Regions from separate parts of the Streptomyces thermoviolaceus genome, predicted to be linked through region 1. Evidence: riboswitches for the same ligand, from Rfam matches in the RefSeq annotation. Region 1 holds a riboswitch; each other region holds the start of a gene.

Region 1 (4,203 bases):
GCGGTGGTCTCCGTGCGCGCACCGTCCGCGCGGGCGGCCGTCGACTGGGCGGCCGCCTGCCGCCGGGCCGGCCTGGCCGTGGGATGCTTCCGGCCGCCCTCCGTGCCCGACGGGGTGTCACGGCTCCGGGTGACCGCCCGCGCGGACCTCACCCCGGCGCAGATCGACCACGCGGTCCGGGTGATCGGCGACACGCGGCCATGAGCCCGCACGGCACGGCCGTGCGGTACCGGACGTGGCCGGGGGCTCCCTGGCCCTCTCGTTCGGATCAGCCCGGCCGCGAGGTGCGGTGCCTGTCGAACGACGTCGGGACGATCCGAACGACAGGCCGCAGGTCACATGCGGTGCACCGCGGCGGTGAACCGGGTCCAGCTGGCGGGGGAGAACAGCAGCGCGGGCCCGGCGGGGTCCTTCGAGTCGCGTACGGCGAGCAGCCCGGCGCAGGGCCCCGAGGCCGGCCGGGCCGTCTCGACGCAGTTGTTGGCGCCCGTGCTGTAGCTGCTGCGCAGCCACCGCACGCCGTGCAGGTCCTTGCTGGAGCGTACGTTCCGCGGCAGAGCAGACATGGTGCCTCCTTACGCGGTCGCTCGCCGTGTCACCAGTCCTGGCGTATCTCGGCGATGTATTCCAACGAGTCCTCGGCCGGCATCGCGTGGAGCCGAAGGGTGTCGAAGGCCTCCGAGTAGGCCTGCAGGTCTTCTTTCCGTTCCAGATGGAGGCTACTCGTCAAATGGTCGAGAACTACCACGTCGAGATCAGATGTGTTCGAAAAGGAGAAGATTACGAAAGGGCCTGTGACGCCGATATGAGCACCCGCGGAAAAGGGCAGTACCTGAAGTGTCACCTGGGGGAGCCGGGCCGCCTCCATCAGGCGGTCCAGCTGGCGTGCCATCACCTCAGGACCGCCGACCTGACGGCGCAGCACCGCCTCGTCCAGTACTGCGTTCAGCCGCAGCGGAGGGTCGCCCCGCAGCACGCCCTGCCGGGTCAGCCGCACCTCGACCAGGGTGTCCAGCCGCTGCTCGTCGACCCCGTCCACAGCCGCCCGGGTCACCGCACGGGCGTACTCGGGGGTCTGCAGCAGTCCGGGGACGACCGAGGTCTCCAGGGTGCGCATGCCGGTGGCCTGGGACTCCAGGCTGATGAAGTCCCGGTAGGTCGGCGGCAGCACCCCGCGGTAGGCGTGCCACCAGGGACGGTCCTCGGCGTCGCCCGAGCCAGCCAACGCCAGCAGCAGTTCGCGCAGTTGACCGTCCTCGACCTCGTATGCGTCGAGCAGTAACCGGACGTCGGCCGGTTTCACCCCGCTGGTGCCGGTCTCGATCCGGCTCACCTTGGACTGGTGCCAGCCCGCTCTGCGGGCCGCCTCGCCGCTGGTGAGTCCCGCCGCCGTGCGCAAGGCACGCAGTTCCGCGCCCAACTTGCGCCGGCGCACCTCAGGACCGTGATGCATCGCAACTCCTCGTCTTCTCGAAAGGTCCGCCGTGGATCGGGACGGCGGCAACGGCCCGCTGCACAGGCCGGTGTCAAATACGTTCTTCCGTAGCAGAGTTCACCGCATCGAGCGACAGATATATGCATATCTTGGTGGATCGCCACCCGTGACCGTCGTGGTGATGGCAGTCTGACGGGCAAGCACCGGTCCGGGACCGCACGCGCACCTCCGCTTTTTTCCGGAACGCGGCCCCGTGGGAAAGGGACGACGTCGCATGGCAGACCATTTGGAAGCATCCGTCACTCTGCCGAGCGAACCCGCCTCGGTGTCCGCCGCGCGCGCATATGCGGTGGGCATTCTCGCGGAGTGGGGTCTGCCGCCGGACTCGGACATCGCCGACACCGTGCGGATCATCGTCTCCGAACTCGCCACCAACGCCGTCCAGCACACCCTCGGACAGTCCCCCACCTTCACGGTGGACCTCGCCCTCGACCGCGACGAACGGCTGCGCATCGGCGTCACCGACAGCCATCCGCGCCTGCCCAGACGACTGCCGGCCGCTGTCCAGCAGGACAACGGCCGGGGGCTGGTGATCATCCGGTGGCTGACCGCCGAGCGCGGCGGCCGTATGACCGTGCGGCCCCTCCGGGAGGGCGGCAAGACGGTCGGTGTCGAACTCCCCTGGTCCCTGCCCGACCGCCCCGCGGGCACGGCCCGGGCGGACGCCGGGCGGCCCGCGGGACGGAATGCGCGCGGGGTGTTCTGACGGGCACCCGGCCCGGTCACCTGACCCTGCCGTACCAGACGTTCTTGGTCCAGATCTTCTCCAGCCGCACCACGGCTCCGGTGCGCGGCGCGTGCCAGATCTTGCCGTGGCCCGCGTAGATGCCGACGTGGTAGACGTACGAGCCCCGGTGGAAGAACACCAGGTCGCCGGCGCGGCGGCTGCGCGCGGAGATGTGGCGGGTCTTGTTGTACTGCTGTGCGGCGGTGCGGGGCAGCTTCTTGCCGGCCTTCTTGAAGGAGTACAGCGTGAGCCCGGAGCAGTCGAATCTCCGCGGGCCCGTCGCTCCCCACTGATAGGGGGAGCCCTTCTTGGACGCCGCGATCTTCAGGGCCTTCGTCGCCAGAGTCGCTGCCGAGGCCTCGGTTGCCGCTCCGGGGATCGCGATCGAGCTGCCCACGGCGGCGAGGGTGAGGGCCGAGGCCGTACCTGCACGGGCTACAAAAGACGGGACACGATTGAGCGCAGTCATGCGCAACCCTTCGTCAGCCGCCTGTGAAGGATGACCTGTCGGATTCGGGCTGGCGAAGTAGCCCGGCCGCGGTGTGCGGCTTCACCCCAAGGGTCCGCCCGGCCCGGTCATGGCGTGACCGTTCCGGCGACCCGTCGTGCTCGGGTCCTCCACTCCTGCCGATCCACTGCGTCGACCGGTCGCCCGGGCGGCGGCAGGACTCGGCGTCCGCCCGGACCGCCCCGCCACCGGTGGCGGGGGCTTGTCGTCAGACACGGATCTTGGCCTACGGGGGTCTGAAAATCCCAACAGTGCCGCTGTGTGGTGTCGTTTCTCGCCATTAGCCCGTTCGGGTGAAATCGGCTGCGTCAACTCGTCCTGCGGTGGTGTGCACGCCCCTGCGACCAGCGCCGAAGCGGCCCGTACCGGCGATCGCGGGGTCCCGGTGCGCAACCGGAACACGACGCTCCGCCGGGGCGTGCCTCCCTCAAAAGGCCGTATCCCGGTTGGTCCGATCCGGGGTTTTGTGCCCTGAGCCGCGTAGCGCGAGGGCCTCGTGCGCCCGCCTGTCCGTGCCTGCGGACGGCGCCAGCGGGGTGGATCACGCGGGTGGTGCAGGGGTCACGCAGGGGTGGTGCACACACGGGCGTGGTGTGAGGGGACGTGGTGGTGTGCGGAGGGATGGCACGGTGTTCCGGGAGGTGTGCGTCCGCCGGGACACCACCGCCCGGCGCGACGCGTGTCCAGAACATGCAGAACGTGCAAGAACGTGCCCGTCGAACGGGGGAGGGCTTCGCTCGTCCGGCCTCCGGTCGTGCGCCGGGTGCTCCTGACGCAAGCTGGAGATGGAACTCGGCCGCTCGACGACCCAGGGGAACTCCATGGCGTTCTTCGCGATGTCCCGGCGGCATCCCCTCCAGCCGCTGTCCGTCACCGACCTGGTGCTGGAGCACGAGCGGCTGCACGAGGAGATCGACCAGCTCCAGCACGCGCTCACCTCGCACGCCGTGATCGACCAGGCCATCGGCGCGGTGGTGGCCTTCGGGCGGATGCCTCCCGACGACGCCTGGCTGGTCCTGCGGGAGGTCTCCCAGCGGACCAACACCAAGGTGCGCACCGTCGCCGAGCATGTGCTGAAGTTCGCCCAGGGAGGCGCCCTGCCCGACACCGAGCTGGAGGCGCTGCGACGCGCCCTCGCCCGGCGCGCGGCGCACGAGCCCGCGGGCCAGTCGTAGACCCTGGGGCGGTGGCCCGGTCGGAGGCGCCGGGCCGGTGCCGCCAAGGCGGTGGGCAGGGCCGCCCCGGTGCCGCGGCGGCGCTCCCCGGACCGCGATGGCGGAACGGGCCGTAGACCACCGGACCGGGATGGCAGAACAGGCCGTAGACCACCGGGGCCGGCCACCATCCACACGGCGCGACGCGGCCAGGTCACCCGGCCCCGGTGGGCGATCAGCCCGACCGAGAAGGCGAAGCCGACGGCCGGGACCAGGGGCACCAGCGGGGTGCGGAAGGCGCGGGGCAGGTCGGGGCGTG
Region 2 (4,203 bases), 4.1 Mb from region 1:
ACGCGGCCACCCTGGAGGACGCCCGCGAGTTCTTCCGCACCTACTACGCGCCGAACAACGCGGTGCTCTCCGTGGTCGGCGACATCGACCCCGAGCAGACCCTCGCCTGGATCGAGAAGTACTTCGGCTCCATCCCCGCCCACGACGGCAAGCCCGAGCCCCGCGACGGCACGCTGCCCGACATCATCGGCGAGCAGCTGCGGGAGGTCGTCGAGGAGGACGTGCCCGCCCGCGCCCTGATGGCCGCCTACCGGCTGCCGCACGACGGCACCCGTGCCTGCGACGCGGCCGACCTGGCGCTGACCGTCCTCGGCGGCGGCGAGTCCTCCCGGCTCTACAACCGCCTGGTGCGCCGCGACCGCACCGCCGTCGCCGCCGGCTTCGGCCTGCTGCGGCTGGCCGGCGCGCCCTCCCTGGGCTGGCTGGACGTGAAGACCTCCGGCGACGTCGAGGTCCCCGTCATCGAGGCCGCCATCGACGAGGAGCTGGCCCGGTTCGCCGAGGAGGGCCCGACCGCCGAGGAGATGGAGCGCGCGCAGGCCCAGCTGGAGCGCGAGTGGCTGGACCGGCTCGGCACGGTCGCCGGCCGCGCCGACGAACTGTGCCGCTTCGCCGTCCTGTTCGGCGACCCGCAGCTGGCCCTGACCGCCGTCCAGCGCGTCCTCGAGGTCACCCCCGAGGAGGTCCAGGAGATCGCCAAGGCCCGCCTGCGCCCCGACAACCGCGCGGTGCTCGTCTACGAGCCCACCGCCGACACCCAGGACGACACCCCGGACGCGGACGCCGCGGCCGCCGACGACAGCGAGGAGACGGCGAAGTGACCGAGCTCGCCACGATGGAGTTCCACCCGCGGCCCCAGGCGGGCGAGGCCAAGCCGTGGGCGTTCCCCGCCCCCGAGCGCGGCACCCTGGACAACGGCCTGACCGTGCTGCGCTGCCACCGCCCCGGCCAGCAGGTCGTCGCCGTCGAGGTGCTGCTGGACGCCCCGCTGGACGCCGAGCCGGCCGGTCTGGACGGCGTCGCAACGATCATGGCGCGGGCCTTCTCCGAGGGCACCGACCGACTCTCAGCGGAGGAGTACGCGGCCGAGCTGGAGCGCGCCGGCGCCACCTTGGACACGCACGCCGACCACCCCGGCGTCCGCCTCAGCCTGGAGGTCCCCGCCTCCCGCCTCGCCAAGGGCCTCGGCCTGCTCGCCGACGCGCTGCGGTCCCCCGCGTTCGCCGAGTCCGAGATCGAGCGCCTGGTGCGCAACCGGCTCGACGAGATCCCGCACGAGCTGGCCAACCCCTCCCGCCGCGCCGCCAAGGAACTGTCCAAGGAGCTGTTCCCGGCCGACTCGCGCATGTCCCGGCCGCGGCAGGGCACCGAGGAGACCGTCGCCGCGATCGACGCGGCCGCCGTCCGCGCCTTCTACAACCGCCATGTGCGCCCCTCCACCGCCACGGTCGTGGTGGTCGGCGACCTGACCGGCATCGACCTGGACGCGGTGCTCGGCGACACCCTGGGCGCCTGGACCGGCGCGCCCGCCACGCCGCGCCCGGTGCCCCCGGTGACCGCCGACGACACCGGCCGCGTGGTCATCGTGGACCGTCCCGGGGCCGTGCAGACCCAGCTGCTCATCGGCCGCATCGGACCGGACCGGCACTCCAGCGTGTGGCCCGCCCAGGTGCTCGGCACCTACTGCCTGGGCGGCACCCTCACCTCCCGCCTCGACCGGGTGCTGCGCGAGGAGAAGGGCTACACCTACGGGGTGCGGGCCTTCGGCCAGGTGCTGCGGTCCGCGCCGGACGGATCGGGCGCCGCGATGCTCGCGATCAGCGGCTCCGTCGACACCCCGAACACCGGGCCCGCCCTGGACGACCTGTTCACCGTGCTGCGCACCCTGGCCGCCGAGGGCCTGACCGACGCCGAGCGGGACAACGCCGTGCAGAACCTCGTCGGGGTGGCACCGCTGAAGTACGAGACGGCGGCCGCCGTGGCGAGCACCCTCGCCGACCAGGTCGAACAGCATCTGCCGGACGACTACCAGGCCACGCTGTACCAGCAGCTCGCCGTCACCGGCACGGTGGAGGCCACCGCGGCCGTGGTCAGCGCCTTCCCGGTGGACCGCCTGGTGACGGTCCTCGTCGGTGACGCGGCGCAGATCGAGGAACCCGTGGCCGCCCTGGGCATCGGCCCGGTCACCGTCGTCCCGGCCGAGTGACGGCATCGGTGACGGCATACGTGACGCCCTAGCGGACCACCGAGCCGGCGGGGCCCTGGTGACCGGACGGTCACCAGGGCCCCGTGGTGTCCCAAATGCGCCGGAGGCTGCCTTTCTGCCCTGTGGTCTGTGCTACAAACTCCCGCTTCGGTTTGGGAATTGACGTGCGCCCCCTTTAGCGTCTCTCCGGCTGTTCGTCGGGCTTCACGCCGCACCCGCGGCACCGGACAGCCATCGCCGAGTCCCCGTACGGCGCGAGCCAGGGGAGCCGGGGACCCATGTCCCGGGGTGAATCGGACGCCCGCACAAGGCCGCGCGGGTGACCGTAGGAGACCTTCCTGCTCCGAACCCGTCAGCTAACCCGGCAGGCGACAGGGAAGGAAAGGACCAGCGTCTGCATGGCGTTCACGCGCGCCACCGGCAAGCACCGCCGTCCCGGGTCGATCCACCGCACCACCGCCCGCGCCGCCGGCGTCGCGGCCCTGACCACCACCGGCGTCGTCGGCACCCTGGCCGCCTCGCCGGCCTTCGCCTCCGACGGTCCGGCCGCCGAGGAGACCGGCCTCAGCCCGGTGATCTCCCTGACCGACGCCCTCGCGGACAAGATCGACGCACAGGCCGTCGCCCAGCGCGAGGCGGCCGACCGCAAGCGGGCCGAGCAGGAGGCCCGGAAGGCGGCCGCCGAGCTGGCGAAGCGGGAACGGGAGGCCGCCGAGCGCGCCGCCCGGGAGGCCGAGCGCAAGCTGCTCGACACCTTCGTGGCGCCGGTCTTCGGCTCCTCCGTCTCCACCGGCTACCACAGCGGCGGCTCCCTGTGGTCCTCCGGCACCCACACCGGCATCGACTTCCACGCCGCCACCGGCACCCCGGTGCATGCCGTCGGCTCCGGCACCGTCGTCCAGACCGGCTGGGGCGGCGCGTACGGCAACCAGATCGTGATCCGGATGGCCGACGGTCACTACACCCAGTACGGCCACCTGTCGTTCATCAACGTCTCGGTGGGCGAGCAGGTCGTCCCCGGCCAGCAGATCGGCCTGTCCGGCGCGACCGGCAACGTCACCGGACCGCACCTGCACTTCGAGGTGCGCACCGGCCCCGACTACGGCTCCGACATCGACCCCGTCGCCTACCTCCGCCAGCACGGCGTGGACGTCTGACGCGCACCGGCGCGGCGAACGGCTTCGGCGCCGGAACGGTCCTGACGCCCGAACGGCCTCGACGCCGCGCGAACGCCCCGGCTCCCACGGAAAAGCCCCGGCCGCAACCGCGCGCCGGGGCTTTTCTCCGTTCCGTACGCGCGCCGCGGGCGCGTTGTCCAAAACCCGCCCATGAAAAACAGTTCCCCGCCGCAAATAACGGTTTCCTGCCTTAGAGTCGGCCCCAGAGTTCAGTGAACTCGCGCGCCTCGCACGGCGCGAGGCGGAAATGACGACGGTATGCAGGCGGAGGTCGGTCATGCGCATTCCGGCGCATTCGGTGTGCACGGCGATCCGGGACGACATCGTCGCCGGGGTCCACCCGCGCGGCAGCCGGCTCACGGAGGACGTCCTCGCCCGCCGCTACGGCGTCTCCCGCGTCCCCGTGCGCGAGGCCCTGCGCACCCTGGAGGCCGAGGGCTTCGTCGTGACCCGCCGGCACGCCGGCGCCTGCGTGGCGGAACCCACCGAGCAGGAGGCCGCCGACCTGTTGGAGATGCGCCTGCTGCTGGAACCCCTGGGCGCCGCGCGAGCCGCCCAGCGGCGCACCGAGTCGCATCTGAAGGTGCTGCGCGGCCTGGTCAGGCTGGGCCGGGAGCGGGCCGAGCGCGGCGCCGGCGAGGAACTGCGCGCGCTGGGCGCCTGGTTCCACGAGACGCTCGTCCAGGCCAGCGGCAGCCCCGCGCTCATCACCGCGCTCACCCGGCTCCGGCTGAAGATCGCGTGGATCTACCAGGTGGCCGCCCCGGCCGACCCCGTGGCCTCGTGGGCCGAGCACGCGGCCGTCGTGGACGCGGTGCG
Region 3 (4,203 bases), 2.1 Mb from region 1:
ACCTCGCCCGGTACCTGGGTCCCAAGGGCATCCGCGTGAACGCGGTCGACTCCGGCCCGATCACCACCATGGCGAGCAGGTCCATCCCGGGGTTCGAGGAGCTCGCGGAGGAGTGGCCCCTGCGGGCTCCGCTGGGCTGGGACACCTCGGACGCCTCGCCGGTGGCCGATGCCGTCGTCTTCCTGCTCAGCGACGCGGCCCGGGCCATCACGGGGCAGGTCCTGCACGTGGACGGCGGTGTCTCCGCCGTGGGCGCCTGACGGCGGCGCGGGGGCCGTCTCGCCGGGCCCGCGTCCGTGCGCGGTGGTCGCCCGACCGGCCCGGCCGCGGGAACGGCAGGTCCGGCGGGAACGGCACATTCCGTGCGAACGGCGGGCTCGACGAGAGCGGGTGGGGCTGAGCGAGACTGGACCGGGGCGGCCCGGAGCCCGGCCGGGGCGCGGGGCCGCTTCCGTCCGTCCGGCTCCGTCTGTGCCGCCGCGCCGCCCCTTGTGGCCGTCGGCTCGTGAGGAAAGAGTGCGTCGATGCCGCTGCCCCATGTCCTGCTGTCCGCCGCCGTCTCCCTCGACGGCTGCCTGGACGACGCCGGGCCCGACCGGCTGCTGCTGTCCTCGCCGGCCGACTTCGACCGGGTCGACGAGGTACGGGCGTCGGTGGACGCGATCCTCGTCGGGGCGGGCACCCTGCGGGCCGACGATCCGCGGCTGCTGGTCGCCTCGGCCGAGCGGCGCGCCGCGCGGGTGGCGAGCGGCCGGCCGGAGCATCCGCTGAAGGTCACGGTCACCGCCTCCGGCGATCTCGATCCGGGGGCGCGTTTCTGGCACACCGGCGGCGAGAAGATCGTCTACACCTCCGACGAGGGCGCCCGGCGGCTGCGGCGGGCCGGTGTCGCCGCCGATGTCGTGCCGTTGGGGGCCGAGCCGGACTGGCGGCGGCTGCTGGAACATCTGCACGACGTCCGAGGAGTGCGCCGGCTGATGGTCGAGGGCGGCGGCACGGTCCACACCCAGCTGCTGCAGCGCCGGCTGGTCGACGAGATCCAGCTGGTGGTGGCGCCGCTGCTGGTCGGGGACCCGCGGGCGCCGCGGATGTTCGGGCCCGGCGCGTACCAGAGCGGGCGGCTGCGGCTGCTGGAGACGCGGGCCGTCGGGGACGTCGTCCTGATGCGGTACGAGCCGACCGAGCCCGGCACCGGGGCGGACGCCGTGCCCGCGGACCGGCACTGGCTGCGGATCGCGTGCGAGCTGGCGGCGCAGTGCCCGCCCTCGCGGACCGCGTTCAGCGTGGGGGCCGTGGTGGTCGCGGCCGACGGCACCGAGCTGGCCCGTGCGCACTCGCGGGAGGGCGGTGACCCGGTGGTGCACGCGGAGGAGGCGGCGCTCGCCAAGATCGATCCCGCGGATCCGCGGCTGCCCGGTGCGACGGTGTACAGCAGCCTGGAGCCGTGCGCCCGGCGTGCCTCCCGGCCGCGTCCGTGCGCCCGGCTGATCCTGGACGCGGGAGTGCGGCGGGTCGTCACGGCCTGGCGGGAGCCGGACACGTTCGTGCCGGGCGCCGACGGGGCCGGGCTGCTGGCGGGTGAGGGCGCCCAGGTCGTGGAGCTGCCGGAGTTCGCCGATGCGGCCCAGGCGCCGAACCGGCATCTGCTGCAGTGAGCGATGCGCGAGCGGACCGGACGCCTGCGGGGTGCGTGACGAGCGCCTCACCGGGGTGTGTGCGAGCACTGCCGCGCATGGCGTACACTGGATACACACCGACGCGGGGTGGAGCAGCTCGGTAGCTCGCTGGGCTCATAACCCAGAGGTCGCAGGTTCAAATCCTGTCCCCGCTACTGAAGGCTCAGGGCCGGAATCCCATCAGGGTTCCGGCCCTGAGTGTTGTTCGGCGGCCTGGGCGGCCGCGCTCGGACGGCCTCCGTGGCCGGTGCGATCGGTGCGGTCGACTGCCAGGGCGTCCGGCGCCGGCGGTACACGGTGCCGGTGCTCTGGGCGTGACGCTTGGTTCGCGGTGCCGGTGCTGTGGAGGTGACGCTTGGTTCGCGGTGCCGGTGCTGTGGAGGTGAGGCCCGGTCCGCGGGGCGGTGCGCGAGGCGTGGACGGCGAACCGGGGACGGTGGCCGGGTGGTGACGGTGTGTGGTCACACGGTCCCCGTCCGCATCACGACTGACGAACTGTCATATGACGTCGGCGTGGGACGGGGAGCTTTTTTCGGTCGTCGCTGGCCGGATTCCCGGGTCAACTCGCCCTGGTTTCGCCGGTGATGAGGCGTATGTCCTGGCCTGAAAAGCTGCAAGGAACCAGCCGTACGGGCTTGGAAACGGTGCCTCGCTTCTATTAACGTTCGATAACGCAGCGCGGTCGTCCCAGCCGTCACAAGAGGCGGCTCCGCGTGCGCACGCCGAATCCCGCAAGGGAACCGGGGAACCATCCATCAGGGGTGAATCGGGCCCGACTGCCCTGCTCTGCACGGCAGTTGACGCGCGTAGGAGACCTTCCTGCTCCGAACCCGTCAGCTAACCCGGTAGGCGAGACGGAAGGAAAGGAGTGCGCCTCCGTGGCGTCCAACCCGCCCGCTCCCGAAGCCCCGTTCCTGCCCAGCCCGCACACCGAGACCTTCGGCCACGACGCCGGTCGGTCCGACGAGGGCACCTGGACGGAGTGGAACCCCACCGAGGAGTCCGTCCGCCCGGTGCGCGGCCGGCACCGGGTCGTCAAGCAGCGCGGCGGCGGATTCGCCCGCAGTTCCACCGTGCTCGGCGTGGGTGTGATCGCCGCGGTCGGAGCGGGCGGCATGGCCAGCGCCAACCCGGGCAAGCCGCCGGTGTCCATCTCCCTGCCGGACCTGCCGTCCGTCGGTTCGCTGCTCGACACCTCCGCGCAGCACACCGACACCGAGCAGGGCTCCGCGACCGCGCTCAGCGACGTCACCCAGGTCACCGCCGAGACCGACGGGAACACCGACGCCGGCCGCACCGACGCCGGAGAGGCCCTGCGCAACCGGATCATCGCCCAGGCCGAGCAGCAGCGGGCCCAGGTCGAGATCAAGGCGCAGGAGGAGGCCGACGCCGCCGCCGACCGGCAGGCCGAGCAGGCCGCCGCCCAGGCGCAGAAGGAGGCCGCCGCCGCGAAGCAGAAGGCGGAGGAGGAGGCCAAGAAGAAGGCCGAGCAGGAGCGGCTGGCCCGGCTGGCCAAGCAGTACACGCTGCCGACCTCGTCGTACACCATCACCTCCACCTTCGGCGACGCCGGCTCGATGTGGTCCAGCGGCCACCACACCGGCCTGGACTTCGCCGCGCCCACCGGCACCCTGATCAAGGCGATCCACAGCGGCACCATCACCCAGGCGGGCTGGGCCGGGGCCTACGGCTACCGCACGGTCCTCACCCTGGACGACGGCACCGAGCTGTGGTTCTGCCACCAGTCGTCGATCACCGTGTCCGTCGGCCAGAAGGTGAACACCGGCGACGTCATCGGCCGGGTGGGCGCCACCGGCAATGTGACCGGTCCGCATCTGCACCTGGAGGTCCACCCGGACGGGCAGGCCGCCGGCATCGACCCGATGGCGTGGCTGCAGGGCAAGGGACTCCAGCCGTAGGCGTCGACCGGCCCCGCGCGGCACCGTGGGGCCGTTCGCGTGATCTTCGCCGATGGGCCCGGCGGAGGGCGAAATGACCGGTCCCGGCCGGCGTTGACGTGGGTATGAGTCCTGTGCGCACGCTCGGTCCGTCAAACCTCGAGGTCTTTCCGCTCTGCCTGGGCGGCAACGTCTTCGGCTGGACCGCCGACGAGAAGCAGTCCTTCGCCGTCCTGGACGCGTACACCGCCGCGGGCGGCAACTTCATCGACACCGCCGACTCGTACTCGGCCTGGGCGGAGGGCAACAAGGGCGGCGAGTCGGAGACGGTGATCGGCCGGTGGCTGGCGAAGCGGGGCAGCCGCTCCGACGTCGTCATCGCCACCAAGGTCAGCCAGCACCCGGAGTACCGGGGCCTGTCCGCGGCCACCATCAAGGCCGCGGCCGACGCCTCCCTGCGGCGGCTGGGCACCGACCACATCGACCTGTACTACACGCACTTCGATCAGCCCGAGGTGCCGGTCGAGGAGATCATCGGCGCGCTGGACGAGCTGGTGCGGGCGGGCAAGGTCCGGTACATCGCCGCCTCCAACATCTCCCCGGAGCGCCTGCGGGCCTCGCTGGAGTTC
Region 4 (4,203 bases), 2.8 Mb from region 1:
CTGAGGTCGGAGTCCAGCAGCTCGCACAGCGCGACGTCCTCGGCCAGGCCGAGCCGCGCCACCCGCTCGCGCAGCCGCAGCACCGGCAGGGTCGCGATGCCCTCGCGCAGGTCGGTGCCCGGGGTCTTGCCGGACTCGTGGGTGTCGGAGGCGATGTCCAGCACGTCGTCGGCCAGCTGGAAGGCGACGCCCAGCCGTTCGCCGTACTGGGTGAGCACGTCCACGACGGTCTCGTCGGCCCCGGACATCATGGCGCCGAACCGGCAGGAGACGGCCACCAGCGAGCCGGTCTTGCCGCCGAGGACGTCCAGGTAGTGGTCGACCGGGTCCCGGCCGTCCTGGGGGCCCGCGGTCTCCAGGATCTGACCGGTGACCAGCCGCTCGAAGGCCAGGGCCTGCACCCGGACCGCCTCGGGGCCCAGGTCGGCGAGGATCTGCGAGGCACGGGCGAACAGGAAGTCACCGGTGAGGACGGCCACGGAGTTGCCCCAGCGGGTGTTGGCGCTGGCCACGCCGCGCCGCACCGCGGCCTCGTCCATGACGTCGTCGTGATACAGCGTCGCCAGGTGGGTCAGTTCCACCACCACCGCCGAGGGGACCACGCCCGGCGCGTACGGGTCGCCGAACTGCGCCGCGAGCATCACGAGCAGCGGCCTGAACCGCTTCCCGCCGGCCTTGACCAGGTGCTGCGCGGCCTCGGTGATGAAGGGGACCTCGCTCTTGGTGGCTTCGAGCAGCCCTTCCTCGACAGCCGCCAACCCGGCCTGGACATCGGCTTCGAGAGCCTGGCCCCGCACGCTCAGCCCGAACGGCCCGACGACGGTCACGAGGGGTCTCCTGTCTGCTGGTGTCTGCTGGCGATTACACGGTTTGTCGATAGGTCGCTGCCATCACTCAAGTCAGCGTATCCGGTCATGTTTCGATCACCGATAGCGCCCACCGTTCCAGGCCGGGCGCTATCGGGTATCGCTCGATACGGCGCCGAATGCGACATATGTACAGATATGTGCCGTCTTGGTACCCCCTGCCAGAGGTTGCCCGCGCCCGCCATGCGTGCCCACCCATACACACGTTCACACTGGCCATAACGTCACCCGGCGTGACGATCGTCACGCCACGGCGCCCCACACCTCCCTTCATCGCCCGATTCAACCCTATTAGCACCCCAATTCCTGTTAGCCGTGAATACCCCTGCCCGGCGGGCGACCGTGAGGTGTATCACGTCCACGCCGGGCATACATCGCGCCACCCGCTCTTTATTCCCGCTTCACGCAGGCAAGTTGACCCTTGGCGGACGCGAAGGATCAAGCCCCTCATAAGCCCTTGATCATGGAATATCCGGGCGATGCGGGCGACGAGGACTTGTTCCGGACATGTGCTGTCGCATAGCTTCCCGCCACGCCGGGCGGAACGCCGAATCCTGCCGCCGCCCGGAACCCATCGACCGAACCCTCACGGCAGGAGCGGGGGACCCAGGTAAGTCGCCGGGCCGGAGCACCGGACGTCACCGGACGTCAGGCCGCGCCGGAACGGCTAGGGGTGAAGCCGCGCCCTTCGGGGCCGGCCGGGCACCTTTCCGCCCGAACCCGACAGCTCACCTCGCAGGCGGCGGAGAGGAAGAACCCATGTCTGTCCACGGACGTCCTACCCGTCGCAGCGCTCGACTGATGCGGGCCCTCGCCGTCGGCGGCGCGAGCGCCGCCGTTCTCGCCCTGCCTCTCGTGGGCGCCACCGGCGCCGTCGCGGCCACCCCGGCGGCGGCGCAGACCACCGCCACCGCGGTGAGCTACTCGGACAACCTCGACGGCTGGATCCGCGAGTCGCTCGCGATCATGCGGGAGCACGGCATCCCCGGCTCCTACAACGGCATCTACCGCAATGTGATGCGCGAGTCCTCCGGCAACCCCAAGGCCATCAATCTGTGGGACTCCAACGCCGCCAAGGGCATCCCGTCCAAGGGCCTGCTCCAGGTCATCCAGCCCACGTTCGACGCGTACCACGTGCCCGGCACCTCGTACGACATCTACGACCCGGTCGCCAACATCACGGCCGCCTGCAACTACGCGGCCGACCGGTACGGCTCCATCGACAACGTCAACGGCCCGTACTGACCGGCGCCCACGGCGCGTACCGGTGAGCGGTCGGCCGGCCGGGACCCGGTCGGCCGACCACTAGCCAAACAACCGTTCGAGGACGACGGCGACTCCGTCGTCCTCGTTCGACACGGTGACCTCGTCGGCCACCGCCTTCAGTTCCGGGTGGGCGTCGGCCATCGCCACCCCCCAGGCGGCCCACCGGAACATCGGGATGTCGTTCGGCATGTCCCCGAACGCCAGAGCGGCGCTCCGGTCCAGGCCCAGGTGCTCGGCGGCCAGCGCCAGCCCGGTCGCCTTGGTGATGCCGCGGGGCTGCAGCTCGACCGTCCCCGGGCCCGACATGGTGACCGTGGCGAGACAGCCCACCACGCCGCGGGCCGCCGCCGCCAACGCGTCGTCGGACAGCACCGGATGGCGCAGCAGCACCTTGGTGATGGGCTTGTGCCACAGCTCGTCGCGCCGCTGCACCCGGTGGGCGGGCAGGGTCGGGTGCGGCATGCGGTAGCCCGGCTCGATGAGCGTCAGCCCGTCCACGCCGTCCTGGTCGACCGCCGCGTACACCTCGCCCACCTCGGCCTCGATCTTGCCGAGCGCCACCTCCGCGGTCTCCCGGTCCAGGGTGACCGACGCCAGCAGCCGGTCCGCGCCCGCGTCGTAGAGCTGGGCTCCCTGCCCGCACACCGCGAGCCCGGTGATGCCCAGGGACGCCAGCAGCGGCTTCACCCGCGGCGCCGGCCGGCCGGTGACGACGAGATGGCGGGCGCCGGCCGCCGTCGCCCGCGCCAGCGCGGCTCGGGAACGCTCGGACACGCTGTCGTCGCCGCGCAGCAGCGTCCCGTCCAGATCGGTGGCGACGAGGGCGTAGGCAGGGGGTGCGGGCATGAGCGAAGAATACGGACCGTGCACCGTGCCGGGCCTGCCGCCCGTCCGAGGCACGCGCACCGGCCGCCGGGCGTGTCGCCGACGGCGGGTCAGCCGCAGGCAGCTGCCTCGACGCAGCCGCGGGTCCTTGCCGCGACCCGGCCGCGGCTCGTCGTTTCGGCTCAGCCGCGGGCCGAGGTGGCGCTGCCGCGGCGGTGGGTGCGCCACAGCTGGTAGAGGTGCTTGACGCCCGGCCGCACGAAGCGGGCGAGCATGGTGACGAACGGCAGCGGGTCGTCGGCCGCCAGCCAGGCCAGCTCCGTCCCGGTCGCCCGGGCCGGGGCGTGCGGCGTGGTGTAGCCGCTGCGGCGGTAGGCGAGCAGGGCGGGCAGGTCGATGTTCTCCACGACGAAGCGGTGACCGGAGCGCTGCTCCCCCGCCGGGACGGGACGCCCGGTGAGGTCCAGGTGCAGGGCGCGGACCACGTCCACGCCCGACTCGCTCTCGAACAGCCGGAACTGCGCGCCCATCCGCGGATTGAAGTCCAGCAGCTTGTACTGCCCGTCGCGCCGGTCGTAGCGCAGGTCGAGGTCGACGATCCCGGTGAAGCCGATCTGCTTGACGAACCGCTCGGCCAGATCGGCGAGTTCCGGATTGTCCACGACGTAGGCGTGCGCCGTCATGCCCGCGTGGGGCGGCCAGGAACGGACCTTCACCCCGGTGAACAGCGCCTGCGGGGTGGCGTCCTGGGCGAAGTAGGCGTGCACGATCCAGTCCTCGGCCTGCTCCCGCGGCAGGTACTCCTGCAGCACCACCCCCGGCCGCTCGCCCCAGTCACGGGCCAGGGTGAGCAGGCCCTCGCGGGTGGTGATCCGCGTGGTGCCGTTCACCGCCGGGCGGCTGCGGCGCACGAACGCCTCGCGGTTCTTCGCCACCACCGGGAAACGGGCCTGCTCGGCGAAGGCGACGACGTCCTCGTAGGTCTGCGGGAAGGACGTCGCGGGCGCGGGGACGCCGTGCTCCACGCACAGCTCGTACAGCCCCTGCTTGCTGGCCAGCTGCCGGGGCAGGCCGGGGGCCACCCGCGGGAAGAGGAACGGGCCGGCGAGCGCGTCCTGGTGCTCGGCGATCAGGACGGCGGCCTCCTCGTCGGTGGGCACCAGCACGGTGGGCCGGCCGATCCGGCGGCCGATCCGCAGCAGGCCCTCCACCAGATGGCCGGCGTCCTCGGTGCCCCGGGTCCGCC

What was found. Region 1 has a riboswitch for cyclic di-AMP ahead of OG899_RS23330 (C40 family peptidase). Riboswitches for the same ligand answer to the same signal wherever they lie in the genome.
Region 2: linked by a shared signal. The riboswitch ahead of OG899_RS05650 (M23 family metallopeptidase) and the one ahead of OG899_RS23330 (C40 family peptidase) in region 1 are both predicted to bind cyclic di-AMP.
Region 3: linked by a shared signal. The riboswitch ahead of OG899_RS14380 (M23 family metallopeptidase) and the one ahead of OG899_RS23330 (C40 family peptidase) in region 1 are both predicted to bind cyclic di-AMP.
Region 4: linked by a shared signal. The riboswitch ahead of OG899_RS10940 (transglycosylase SLT domain-containing protein) and the one ahead of OG899_RS23330 (C40 family peptidase) in region 1 are both predicted to bind cyclic di-AMP.

The regions. Positions count from the first base shown of each region.
Region 1 is NZ_CP109280.1:5,342,489-5,346,691, forward strand. It holds gene OG899_RS23310 (8-amino-7-oxononanoate synthase) at 1-204, shown strand, start outside; gene OG899_RS23315 (DUF397 domain-containing protein) at 336-566, opposite strand; gene OG899_RS23320 (helix-turn-helix transcriptional regulator) at 596-1,453, opposite strand; gene OG899_RS23325 (ATP-binding protein) at 1,710-2,201, shown strand; gene OG899_RS23330 (C40 family peptidase) at 2,218-2,691, opposite strand; cyclic di-AMP (ydaO/yuaA leader) riboswitch at 2,694-2,816, opposite strand; gene OG899_RS23335 (ANTAR domain-containing protein) at 3,516-3,905, shown strand; partial or broken gene OG899_RS23340 (amino acid permease C-terminal domain-containing protein) at 4,076-4,192, opposite strand.
Region 2 is NZ_CP109280.1:1,280,270-1,284,472, reverse strand. It holds gene OG899_RS05660 (pitrilysin family protein) at 1-821, shown strand, start outside; gene OG899_RS05655 (pitrilysin family protein) at 818-2,206, shown strand; cyclic di-AMP (ydaO/yuaA leader) riboswitch at 2,432-2,592, shown strand; gene OG899_RS05650 (M23 family metallopeptidase) at 2,605-3,363, shown strand; gene OG899_RS05645 (GntR family transcriptional regulator) at 3,662-4,203, shown strand, end outside.
Region 3 is NZ_CP109280.1:3,278,956-3,283,158, forward strand. It holds gene fabI (enoyl-ACP reductase FabI) at 1-260, shown strand, start outside; gene OG899_RS14370 (dihydrofolate reductase family protein) at 525-1,655, shown strand; tRNA gene OG899_RS14375 (tRNA-Met) at 1,758-1,831, shown strand; cyclic di-AMP (ydaO/yuaA leader) riboswitch at 2,387-2,543, shown strand; gene OG899_RS14380 (M23 family metallopeptidase) at 2,555-3,595, shown strand; gene OG899_RS14385 (aldo/keto reductase) at 3,700-4,203, shown strand, end outside.
Region 4 is NZ_CP109280.1:2,507,732-2,511,934, forward strand. It holds gene OG899_RS10935 (polyprenyl synthetase family protein) at 1-827, opposite strand, end outside; cyclic di-AMP (ydaO/yuaA leader) riboswitch at 1,433-1,621, shown strand; gene OG899_RS10940 (transglycosylase SLT domain-containing protein) at 1,626-2,111, shown strand; gene OG899_RS10945 (HAD family hydrolase) at 2,172-2,978, opposite strand; gene OG899_RS10950 (ATP-grasp domain-containing protein) at 3,140-4,203, opposite strand, start outside.